DNA from 2 places in the Micromonospora sp. NBC_00821 genome. Region 1 is predicted to be linked to the other one. Evidence: predicted binding sites of a transcription regulator. Region 1 holds the regulator's gene; the other holds the start of a gene.
The links. Region 1 encodes HspR, which represses chaperone genes until heat shock. Its sites were predicted from a motif close to TTGAGTNNNNNNNACTCAA; they were not measured.
Positions count from the first base shown of each region.

Region 2: the regulator HspR is predicted to act here: its motif matches at 2,464-2,482, upstream of lon (endopeptidase La).

Region 1 is NZ_CP108880.1:336,872-343,031, reverse strand. Features, by position in the region: gene OHB44_RS01615 (cation:proton antiporter) at 1-572, shown strand, start outside; partial or broken gene OHB44_RS01610 (GNAT family N-acetyltransferase) at 561-791, opposite strand; gene OHB44_RS01605 (hypothetical protein) at 1,011-1,442, shown strand; gene OHB44_RS01600 (hypothetical protein) at 1,684-1,878, opposite strand; gene OHB44_RS01595 (heat shock protein transcriptional repressor HspR) at 2,015-2,455, opposite strand; gene dnaJ (molecular chaperone DnaJ) at 2,486-3,667, opposite strand; gene grpE (nucleotide exchange factor GrpE) at 3,753-4,508, opposite strand; gene dnaK (molecular chaperone DnaK) at 4,557-6,160, opposite strand, start outside.
Region 2 is NZ_CP108880.1:3,675,114-3,681,273, forward strand. Features, by position in the region: gene OHB44_RS16860 (response regulator) at 1-583, opposite strand, end outside; gene OHB44_RS16865 (sensor histidine kinase) at 682-1,413, shown strand; gene OHB44_RS16870 (manganese catalase family protein) at 1,497-2,366, shown strand; gene lon (endopeptidase La) at 2,506-4,836, shown strand; gene OHB44_RS16880 (DoxX family protein) at 4,967-5,371, shown strand; gene OHB44_RS16885 (right-handed parallel beta-helix repeat-containing protein) at 5,460-6,160, shown strand, end outside.

The sequences.
Region 1 (6,160 bases):
CGGAGGCGCTGCTGCTCGGCGTACTCGGTCTGACATTGCTGATCGCGGGCCTCGCCGCGTCGCTCAAGGTGTCGGCGGCGGTCGGCGCGTTCCTGGTCGGCATCGCGCTCTCCGGCCCGGTGGCGCACCACGCCACCGAATTGCTCTCGCCGCTGCGGGACCTGTTCGCCGCTGTGTTCTTCGTCTTCTTCGGCCTGACCACCGACCCGCAGGACATCCCCCCGGTGCTGCTGCCGGCGCTCGCGTTGGCAGTGGTCACCATGGCGACGAAGACGCTCACCGGCTACCTGGCCGCCCGCCGGGTCGGCATCGCGGAACCCGGTCGATGGCGGACCGGCCTGGCACTCGTACCCCGAGGTGAGTTCTCCATCGTCATCGCCGGGCTCGCGGTGGCCGCCGGGAGTGTCGAGCCGCGGTTGGCGGCGCTGGCCGCGACGTACGTCCTGATCACCGTGGTGACCGGGCCGATCCTGGCCCGGCTGCCGGACTACCCGTGGTTCAAGCGGTGGCTGCGCAACCGCGCGGCGGCCCAACGGCGGGAGCCGATCCCGGTCGCCGACTCACTGCACTGAGCTCCACCTGAACGCCGCGGCGGCGTGCGTCGCACCCTCGCGGAGGTAGAAGCGGTGCGCCTCCGTCCGGGCGAGGCCGGACTCCAGGAAGACATAGTCGGCACCCTTGTCGTGCGCCCACGCCCTGGCCGCCGCCAGGAGGCGGGAGCCGACACCCCGGGAGCGCCACTCGGGGTGCACGGCGAGATCCTCGCGAAAAGCCACTCCAGCCCTTCGACGAACTCGGCCCCGGCACCCCGCCGTAACCGTCTAACGTGGATTGTCATAGGAGCATCATCGGCTGCGCTGTCGATGCAACGGACCCGCCCGTGCCAACGGTTGCGGAATTGCTCCTCGCGGGTACTACCGCAGCACCCGACGGCGGGTTACCGTTTCGCCCCAGCAGCCAGGGTCCGCAGGCAGCGTTGCCAAACGCGGGCGAGAGCGGAAGGTTGGCCGGTGAGCGTGCAGGAGTCGACGTTCCACGGCTTCGCCAACCCCGTCGATCCGACTCCGGCGGAGTTGCGAGCCTGGGCGTACAAGCCCGATTCGGTGCCGTTGGCCTCGATGCCACCCGACTGGGACCTGCTGGTCTCCGGCGACCGGCTGGTGTTGACGCTCTTCGAGTTGGCGATGGATCCAACCTGCCCGGCCCGGCGTTTCGCGCTGCACTGCCTCTACATCTACGCGGCCGACGGCATCCGGACGAACTTCCGCGCCCACCCGAAGCGCCGCTTCCGCAAGCTCGTCGAACAGGCCGAGCGTGACGGCGACGAGCTGATGAAGGTCTGGGCGCACAACGGCCGGGTGCTGTTGGCCCGACCGGACCTCTTCGTCTACCGGGACTGGTGCGAGGGCGGCCTGGTCCGCGAAAACCGCCGCCTCGGCTGAGACGACTTAGGTGGCTCCCTCGCCCGCGGTGGCTGGGTGCTGTTGCTGTTCGCGGCCCTTTGGAGCTGATGTCGCAAACGATTCAGCTCGAAAGGACCTACGCGTCGGCTGGCCACCCACCCCGGGCCGAGGGCGGCGTCCCGACGTCCGGCCCGCACTCCGACGGCGAACGGGCCCCGACCCCGACGCGGCGAACGGGCCGGGACCCCCCGTGGGTCCCGGCCCGCACGTCGGTCACCGGTCAGTCCTGCTTGCGTTCCGTCTCGGCTCGGCCCCGTTCGCCGGCGTGGTCGCCATCTTCGGCGAACCGGCCCGCGATGATCCGGTCCCGGTAGGTCCCCTCGGTCACCTTGTCGAACTTCTTGCGGACGGTCTCGGCCAGGTTCTCCAACCGGTCCTCGGTCTGCTGGGCCACCTTCTTCGCCGATTCCGCCATCGCTCCCCCTCGCCATGCCGGTAGGTCCAGATTAAGCCGATTGGACCCTTATCGACAGGCTAACTGAAGCGGCCCGGACCGCGCCGGGAATCCAGCGCGGTCCGGGCCGAGAAGACAGATCCGGGTGAGCGGCAGGTCAGCGATCGGGCGTCCGGCGGGGGCGCCACACCACCAGCGCTGTGGACGTGCGGTTGGTCGGCACCAGATCCCGGCCCGGGAAGCGGGCCAACGACTCCAGCTCCGCCACCCGGCGGTACGCGGCGTCCAGCTCCGCCTCCAGCCGGGCCACCCGCTGCTGCGCCTGCTCCAGCAGCCGCTCCAGCCCGATGATCCGCTTGACGCCGGCCAGGTTGATCCCGTCGTCCTGGCTGAGCCGCTGCACCTCGCGCAGCAGCACCACGTCGCGGACGCTGTAGCGACGCCCGCCACCAGCGGCCCGGCCGGGCTGCACCAGCCCCAGTCGGTCGTACTGGCGCAGGGTCTGCGGGTGCATCCCCGCCATCCGTGCCGCTACCGAGATCATCAGCACCTTGGCCTCGTAGGCAGGGTCGCCCGAACCGAGGAACTCGCCCGACATCCCGCTCACCTCCGCGTCCATTCCACCGGACTAACTGACTCGACGCACCCGTGCGTCGAGATGTTCCCGGGCCGCCGGCGGGGTCTGCTCGGCGAACGACTCCAGCGCCGTACGCGCCTCGTCCGACAACCGGGCCGGCACCACCACGTCCAGCGTGACCAGCAGGTCACCGGCCTGCCCGTCGCGACGGACCACACCCTTGCCGCGAGCCCGCAGCACCCGCCCGCTCGGCGTTCCCGGCGGCACCCGCAGGGTCATCGCACCGTCGAGCGTGGGCACCCGCAGGTCCGTGCCGAGCACGGCCTCCGCGAAGGTGACCGGCACGGTCAGCGTCAGGTCGTCCCCGGTACGCCCGAACAGCTCGTCCGGCCGAACCTTGACGTGCACGAAGAGGTCACCAGCCGGGCCACCGCGCTCGCCCGGCTCGCCACGCCCGGCCAGCCGGATGCGTTGACCGTCGGCCACACCGGCCGGGAAGCGCACGTTCATGGTGCGGGTCTTGGTGACACCGCCGCTGCCGTGGCACTCCGGGCACTTCTCCTCGACCACTGTGCCGACGCCCTGGCAGTTGCGGCACGGCTCGGAGAAGCTGAACGACCCTTGGTTGCGGGTGGTCACGCCGGCACCATGACAGACCGGGCAGGTACGCGGCTGGGTGCCGGGCTTGGCCCCGTTGCCGTGGCAGGTGTCGCAGACTCCCGGCGCGCGTAGCGTCAGGGGCAGCGTCACTCCGCGCACCGCGTCGCCGAAGTCCAGCGCCACCTCGGTCTCCACGTCCCGACCACGGGCCGGACCGTGTGGTGCGGCCTGCCCACCGGCCTGACCACCACTGAAGATCGAGCTGAAGAGGTCCTGGAAGCCGGCGCCGCCGAAGCGACGATCGCCGCCTCCGCCTCCGCCGAACATGTCGGAGACGTCGAACGGCATGCCGCCCGGCTGACCCCCACCCCGGGCGTTGCGCCGGAACGCGCCAGAGCCGAAGAGCGAACGCATCTCGTCGTACTCGCGACGGCGGCCGCTGTCCGACAGCACGTTGTACGCCTCGGACGCGGCCTTGAACCGCTCCTCGGCCTTCGGGTCGCCCGGGTTGTGGTCCGGGTGCGACTCCCGGGCCACCTTGCGGTACGCCTTCTTGATGTCATCCGCGGAGGCGGCCTTGTCCACGCCGAGCACGGCGTAGAAGTCCTTCTCGATCCAGTCCTTCGAACTCACCGGTCCACCTCCTTCCGACCCTGGTGGCCCGGCCGTCCCGCCCACCGCTGAGCGGTGGACGGGACAGCTCGGTCACTGTCTGGCACTATTTCGGATCCGCGACCGCGACCAGCGCGGGGCGCAACAGCCGCTCACCGAGCTGGTAGCCGCGTCGCATGACCTGTACGCAGGTCGGCTCGCTGACGTCGGCCGAGGTCTGGTGCGCGACCGCCTCGTGCCGGGTCGGATCGAACGGGTCGCCCTGCTCGCCGAAGGCGTTCAGGCCGAACTTGCCCAGCGCTGTGGTGAGTTGTTCCGCCACAGTGCCGAACGGCCCGACCAGGTCGCCGTGTTCCCGGGCCCGGTCCAGGTCGTCCAGGATCGGCAGCAGCGCGGCCAGCACCGAACCGGTCGCCTGCTCCTGGACGAGGCTGCGGTCGCGGTCGACCCGCTTGCGGTAGTTGGCGTACTCGGCCGACACCCGCTGCAGGTCCTTGGTCCGCTCGTCGAGCTCGGCCCGGAGCGCCTCCAGCTCGGCGCCGAGCGAGGTGCCCGTGCCGCCGCCGTCCACCGGCTGCGCCGGGGCGTCCACCACCGGCGGACCGGACGGCTCCGGCCCGTCGGTGGAGTTGACCTCGACCTCGATCTCGTCGACCACTACCTCGGCGTCCTCGACCAGACCCTCGGCCGGAACACCGGTCTCCGCGTCGGCGGCGGTCCCCTCCGGCTCGGCGGTGTCGACGAGCTTGCGGTTGTTGCGGATGACGACCCGCTCCCCGTCGCCGGTCGGCTCCGTGGTCGCGGAGCCACCCGGCGTCGACCCGGTGTCGCCCGGGTCGGCGGCTCGTGGCTTCTGCGTCATGCGGCTACCTCATCCCCTTCGCCGTGCAAACGTGTCGGAGGCCGATGGTCACTTCTTGCCGTCCTCGTCCACGATTTCCGCGTCGACCACGTCGTCGGCGCCGCCGGCCTGCGTGCCGGTCGCACCGGTCGCGCCGGTCGCACCCGGTCCGGGCTCGCCACCCGGCTGCTGACCCTGCTCGGCCTGCTGCGAGTAGAGCAGCGAACCGGCCTGCTGGGAGACCTGAGCCAGCTTCTCGTGCGCCGACTTGATCTTCTCGATGTCCTGGCCGCCGAGGGCGCCACGCAGCTCGCCGAGCGCCTCGTTGAGCTGCTCGCGGTTCTCACCGGGCAGCTTGTCGCCGCTCTCGGCGAGGAACTTCTCGGTCTGCCACTGGAGCGCCTCGGCCACGTTGCGGGTCTCGGCGTCGTCGCGGCGGCGCTTGTCCTCCTCCGCGTGCTCCTCGGCGTCCCGGCGCATCCGCTCGATGTCGTCCTTCGGCAGCGAGGAGCCGCCGGTGATCGTCATCTTCTGTTCCTTGCCGGTGCCCAGGTCCTTGGCGTGCACGTTGACGATGCCGTTGGCGTCGATGTCGAAGGCGACCTCGATCTGCGGCACACCGCGCGGCGCCGGCGGAAGGCCGGTCAGCTCGAAGGTGCCGAGCTTCTTGTTGTACGCCGCGATCTCCCGCTCACCCTGGAACACCTGGATCAGCACCGACGGCTGGTTGTCGTCAGCCGTGGTGAAGACCTCGGAACGCTTGGTCGGGATGGTGGTGTTGCGCTCGATCAGCTTGGTGAAGATGCCGCCCTTGGTCTCGATGCCCAGGCTGAGCGGGGTCACGTCGAGCAGCAGGACGTCCTTGACCTCACCCTTGAGCACACCGGCCTGGAGGGCGGCGCCGACGGCGACCACCTCGTCCGGGTTGACGCCCTTGTTGGGGTCGCGACCGGTGAGCTGCTTGACCAGGTCGGTCACGGCGGGCATCCGGGTCGAACCGCCGACCAGGATGACGTGCTCGACGTCGGAGATCTTGATCCCCGCGTCCTTCACGGCCTGCTCGAACGGGCCCTTGCAACGGTCCAGCAGGTCCTGCGTCATCCGCTGGAACTCGGCACGGCTGAGCGTCACGTCGAGGTGCAGCGGGCCGGCCGCGCCAGCGGTGATGTACGGCAGGTTGATGTTGGTGGTGGTGGCGGCGGACAGCTCGATCTTGGCCTTCTCGGCTGCCTCGCGGAGCCGCTGGAGGGCCATCTTGTCCTGAGCCAGGTCGATGCCGTGCTCACCGCGGAACGTCTTGACCAGGTGGTCGATGATCCGCTGGTCCCAGTCGTCGCCACCGAGCTGGTTGTCACCGCTGGTCGACTTGACCTCGACGACGCCCTCGGCCAACTCCAGCAGCGACACGTCGAAGGTGCCACCGCCGAGGTCGAAGACCAGGACGGTCTGCTCCTTGGAGCCCTTGTCCAGCCCGTACGCCAGGGCGGCGGCGGTCGGCTCGTTGACGATCCGCAGCACGTTGAAGCCGGCGATCTCGCCGGCCTCCTTGGTGGCCTGGCGCTGGCTGTCGTTGAAGTAGGCCGGAACGGTGATCACCGCGTCGGTGATCTGCTCACCCAGGTACGCCTCGGCGTCCCGCTTGAGCTTCATCAGCGTCCGGGCCGAGATCTCCT
Region 2 (6,160 bases), 3.3 Mb from region 1:
CGGCGACGGCAGCCGCCTCGGCCCGGTTCGAGACCCGCAACTTGCGCAGCAACGCGGCGGTCATCCGTTTCACCGTCCGTTCGGAGACGTGCAGTTCTTCGGCGATGTCGACGGTGCTGCGGCCGGACGCGATTCCCCGCAGCAGCCGCCGTTCCTCGCCGTCCAGGTCGACGGGCGGGGAGCGCGTGGGTCGTAGCATGGCGCGCAGCAGTTCGGCCGGCAGCACTGCCCAGCCGTCGAGGATCGCCAGCAGCGGTGGCAGCAGCTCCTCCGGTTCGCTGGTCTTGGGCAGGAACCCCTCCGCGCCGGCCCGCAGCGCCTCCACCGCTGGCCCGGCGTCGGCGGAACCGGACATCGCGACCACCCGTACCCGTGGGGTGGTCCGCCGGATCGCGGCCACCGCCCGGATGCCGCCCGGCGGCGGCATGTGCAGGTCGACCAGGGCCAGGTCGGGGCGGCAGTTGCTGACCAGGGCCGCCGCCGCGGCGGCGTCGCCGGTCGAGGCGATGACCTCGGCGCGGCCGTTTGTGGTGATCGGGAGCAGCAACTCCAGGCCGCGGACGAAAAGAGGGTGATCGTCCACGACGACGAGTCGCAAGGTGGAGGCTCCCGGCATGTCTGCGCCGTTCCCCAGCGGGTACCGATCATGCGGGTTCGCACCGAACGAGGGGAGTCGGGTGGATGCGCGTACGGCACGGTCTGCGGGACCTGCTGCGAGGGTTGCGCCCGATTGAGCCGACACCGGGCCGGAAACAACCGACGGCTGCCGATTCGGAGTTGCTGCTGCGGGTGTTGTGCCACGAGTTCCGGACGCCGATCAGCACCCTGACCTCGCTGACCCGCGCGTTGGCCGACGAGCGTCAGGAGCTGACCGGGGACGACCGGCGGGCGCTCACTGAGCTGGCCCGTGACCAGGCTGCCCACCTGCAGAGCCTGCTGCTTGACGCGGCTGCCGGCACCGGCGTGCTGACGCCGACTCCGCAACCGGAGCCGGCCGTCGCGCTGGCGGGCATCCTGCGGGAGGCCGCCGCGCTGGTGCCGGTCGGCCGCCGGCGGGCGCGGGCCACCCGGTGGGCGGCCTCCTGCCCGGTACCGGCCGGACGAACCCGTCAAGTCCTGGTCAACCTGGTGCAGAACGCGTTGCGGCACGGCCCGCCGGACGGACAGGTCGGGCTCTACGCGACAGTGCGCGGCCCCAGCCTGAGCATCCTGGTCACCGACGAGGGTCGGGTCGATGATGCGCTGCTGGTCGCGCTGCGGCGTCCGGCGCCGGCCGTCGGGATGTCCGGTCTGGGTCTGTGGATCGCGCGGCAGCTCCTCGCGACGGACGGGGGAGCGTTACGGGCGCACCGGCTACGGCCCCGTGGAGTGGCGTTGGAGGTGCTGCTGCCGGTGGCTCGCCCGGTGCGCTGACCCGAGCGGGACACCGGTTGGCCCGCTCGGGTCAGCGGGGCGGGAACGGCCTCGCTACCTGTTTCCGGTACCGAGGAGGTTGGATGTTCAGCCACGTCAAGGATCTGCAGTTCGAAGCCAAGCCGGACGGCCCGGACGCGGCGTTCGCCCGTCGTTTGCAGGAGGTGTTGGGCGGCAAGTGGGGCGAGATGACTGTCGCCAACCAGTATCTCTTCCAGGGTTGGAACTGCCGACTGCCCGGCAAGTACAAGGACCTGCTGCTCGACGTCGGCACGGAGGAGATGGGCCACGTCGAGATGATCGTCACGATGATCACCCGGCTGTTGGACAACGCGCCGCTGTCGCTGACCGAGGGGATCGCGGAGGACCCCGGAGGCGCCGCGACCTACGCCGGTGAGAACCCGGCGCACTTCATTCACGGTGGTGGTGGGGCCCTGCCCACCGATTCCAACGGGGTGCCGTGGAGCGGCGCGTTCATCACCGCCAGCGGCAACCTGTTGGCCGATTTTCAGCTCAACGTCACCGCCGAGGCGCAGGGTCGGCTCCAGGTCGCCCGGTTGTTCCACATGACCGACGACCCGGGCGTCAAGCAGATGCTGCGCTTCCTGCTGGCCCGCGACACGATGCACCAGAACATGTGGCTGGCGGCGATCGAGCAGCTCAAGGAGGACGGGCTGGAGGAGATGCCGGTGCCGGAGGCGTTCCCGGACTCGGGTGAGTTCACCGAGGAGTACGGCTACACCTACCTGGGTTTCTCCTCGGGCACCGACGCCGCCCAGGGGCGCTGGGCGTCCGGGCCCTCGCCGGACGGCAAGGGCGAGTTCCGGTACGACGACAACCCGCTGGCGAACGCGCCGGAACCGGTGCTGCCTCCGGGTGACCCTCGCCTGTACGGCACCAACCCCGGAGTGGCCGGCTCGGTGGTGAACGCGGTGAAGAGCAAGCTCACCTGAGGTGCTTGTCGGGTCGCCCGCCGGTCCCGGGCGACCCGACGGACCGGGAGAAGAGTGGTCTGGGTCACAGAGCGGAACAAGGGGAACGCTTTGTTACTTGAGTGAGACACGCTCAACTCAACGCGATGGCAGGTGTTCGATGGCAACTCTTCCGGTACTTCCCCTGACCGACGCCGTGCTGCTGCCCGGGATGGTCATCCCGGTGACCCTCGACCCCACCACCCAGGCCGCTATCGACGCGGCGCGTGCGACCGGCGACCGCAAGCTGCTGGCCGTGCCGCGCATCGACGGCGAATACGGCCCGGTGGGCGTGGTCGCCACCATCGAGAAGGTCGGCCGGCTGCCCGAGGGTGAGCCCGCCGCCGTCATCCGTGGCCTGTCCCGGGCCCGGATCGGCTCCGGCGTGCCCGGTCCCGGCGCCGCTCTCTGGGTCGAGGCGACCGAACTCGACGAACCCGCCCACGCCGGTCGGGCCCGGGAACTCGCCCGCGAGTACCGCGCCCTGGTGACCTCAGTGCTCCAACAGCGGGGCGCCTGGCAGGTCATCGACGCCGTGGAGCGGATGACCGACCTCTCCGAGCTGGCCGACTCGGCCGGTTACGCGCCCTGGCTGACGCTGGAGCAGAAGACCGAGCTGCTCGCCGCGCCGGACGTCACCGCCCGGCTGGAGCTGCTGGTCGGCTGGGTGAAGGACTACCTGGCCGAGCAGGAGGTCACCGAGCAGATCAACAGTGACGTCCGCGAGGGGCTGGAGAAGTCCCAGCGCGAGTTCCTTCTGCGCCAGCAACTCGCCGCGATCCGCAAGGAGCTGGGCGAGGACGAGCCGGACGGCTCCGCCGACTACCGGTCCCGCGTCGAGTCCGCCGAGCTGCCGGAGAAGGTACGCGAGGCTGCCATGCGCGAGGTCGGCAAGCTGGAGCGGGCCAGCGACGCCTCCCCGGAGGCGGGCTGGATCCGTACCTGGCTGGACACCGTGCTCGAGATGCCGTGGGGCACGCGTACCGAGGACAACACCGACCTGGCCGCGGCTCGGGCGGTGCTCGACGCCGACCACGCCGGCCTGTCCGACGTCAAGGACCGCATCCTGGAGTACCTGGCGGTGCGCAACCGGCGAGCCGAGCGCAACCTCGGTGTGGTCGGCGGTCGCGGCTCCGGCGCGGTGCTCGCCCTCGCCGGTCCTCCCGGGGTGGGTAAGACCAGCCTCGGCGAATCCGTGGCGCGGGCGCTCGGGCGCAACTTCGTCCGGGTCTCCCTCGGCGGCGTCCGCGACGAGGCGGAGATCCGCGGGCACCGGCGCACCTACGTGGGGGCGCTGCCCGGTCGGATCGTCCGCGCGTTGCGCGAGGCCGGTTCGATGAACCCGGTCGTGCTCCTCGACGAGGTGGACAAGCTGGCCGCCGGCTACGCCGGTGACCCGGCCGCCGCCCTGCTGGAGGTGCTCGACCCGGCCCAGAACCACACCTTCCGGGATCACTACCTGGAAGTCGACCTCGACCTGTCCGACGTGCTCTTCCTGGCCACCGCCAACGTGGTGGAGTCCATCCCCGGCCCCCTGCTGGACCGGATGGAGCTGGTCACCCTGGACGGGTACACCGAGGACGAGAAGGTCGCCATCGCCCGCGACCACCTGCTGCCCCGGCAGCGGGAGCGGGCCGGGCTGACCGTCGACGAGGTCAGCGTCGCCGACGAGGCTCTCGCGCTGATCGCGGGGGAGTACACCCGGGAGGCCGGCGTCCGGCAGCTCGAGCGGGCTCTGGCCAAGATCCTGCGCAAGGTGGCGGTGACGCTGGCGACGGACCCGACCCCGGCACGCGTGGGCACCGACAACCTCACCGGTTACCTGGGTCGGCCGAAGTTCACACCGGAATCGGCCGAGCGTACCGCCGTGCCCGGCGTGGCCACCGGTCTGGCCGTCACGGGCGCCGGTGGGGACGTGCTCTTCATCGAGGCGACGAGCATGGAGGGTGAGCCGGGGCTGACCCTGACCGGCCAGCTCGGTGACGTGATGAAGGAGTCGGCGCAGATCGCACTCTCCTACCTGCGCTCCAACGGGCGGCGGTTCGGCATCGACCCGAACGCTCTCGCGGGACGCCGGATCCACGTCCACTTCCCGGCGGGCGCGGTGCCCAAGGACGGTCCGAGCGCCGGCATCACCATGGTCACGGCCCTGGCGTCGCTGGTCACCGGTCGCCCGGTCCGCCCCGAGTTCGGGATGACCGGTGAGGTGACGCTCTCCGGTCGGGTGCTGCCGATCGGTGGGGTGAAGCAGAAGCTGCTCGCGGCGCACCGGGCCGGCCTCACCGAGGTGATCATCCCGGCGCGCAACGAGCCCGACCTGGACGACCTGCCGACCGAGGTGCGCGAGGCACTGACAGTGCACACCCTGGCCGACGTGGCCGACGTGCTCGCCCTGGCGTTGCGCCCGGCCGACGTGAAGACGCTGGACGGTCCGGCGCTCTTCGCGGTCTGACGCTCCGACCAATTGGGCCCCCTCCGTCTTCCGACGGCGGGGGCCCTTTCGGTACGCCGGGCAGGTCTACTGTCTCGTCTGCACCGTCAACCACCTCTCCGCCGCGAGGCGGCCCCCTGGAGGAACCCCCGTGAACGTGGTGCTCTGGATCATTCAGATCCTGCTCGCCGCCGTCTTCGCCGGCGTCGGGCTGGCCAAGCTGAGCCAGCCCAAGGACAAGCTGCGCGACGTGATGCGGTGGGTGGACCCGGTGCCGCCGTCACAGGTCAAGTCGCTCGGCGCGGTCGAGCTGCTGGCCGCCGCCGGGCTCGTACTGCCCGCTGCCACCGGCATCGCCACAGTGCTCACCCCACTCGCCGCCGTCGGGCTGGTCATCGTCATGATCGGCGGCATGCTGGTGCACCTGCGCGCCCGCAAACAGCAGGCCACCCAGGAGGGGCGTCGCACCGAGATCCAGGGCGCGGTCGCCTGCGCTGTGCTGCTCGTCCTCGCCGCCGTGGTGGCCTGGGGCCGTTTCGGCCCGTACGCCCTCTGATCCGTGCCGGCCGGCGCGCGACAATGCACAGTGGAGTCCGCCCGCCGCTCGAGGTGGCACTCAACGGGGGAGAGGCATGGAACCGATCGTGAGCGCACCTGATGCGGGACCGCCGGCAGTGCCACAACGGTCAGGTCCACCGGGCCGACGGTTGGGCCGGCGCTTGCTCTTCGCCGGCGGCGCGGGCGCCGCGGTGGCCACGACGGTGGCCACCCTCGCCGCTGCTGAACACGGCGGATCACCGCCCGTCACGACCGTGCGGGAGGCCCCGCTCAGCCTCCGGGACCCCAGGGTCGGCTGCCGGCTCGACGGCAGTGACGAGTCGGACAAGGTCACCACCGCGCTGAACCTGCTACCGGCCGGTGGTGGGGAGATCTTCCAACCGGTGGGCACCCTCGGTCTCGGGTCGGAGGTCCGCTTCCCGACGAGCGTGACCTGGACCGGCGAGAACATCGGCGCGGCGATCATCCAGCCGGCTCCGGGCTACACCGGTCGTCTGGTCTCGAGCGGCAAGTACAACCAAATCTCCAACGTGCACTTCTACGGCATGCGGACCTCCAACGTGCTGTTGACAGTCCGCGGCCCCCGGTCGACCTTCCACCACCTGCACTTCGGCAACTCGGGCAGCCACGCCATCGAGTTCCTCGGCACTGACGCGGACACCAGCGCCCACGCCAACAAGATCACCGATATCAACATCGAGGACTGCCTCGGCGTCGGCATCCTCGTGAACAAGGTCGCGTACGACAACGAGTTCCTCAACGTCTGGGTCGGTGAGTGCCAGACCGG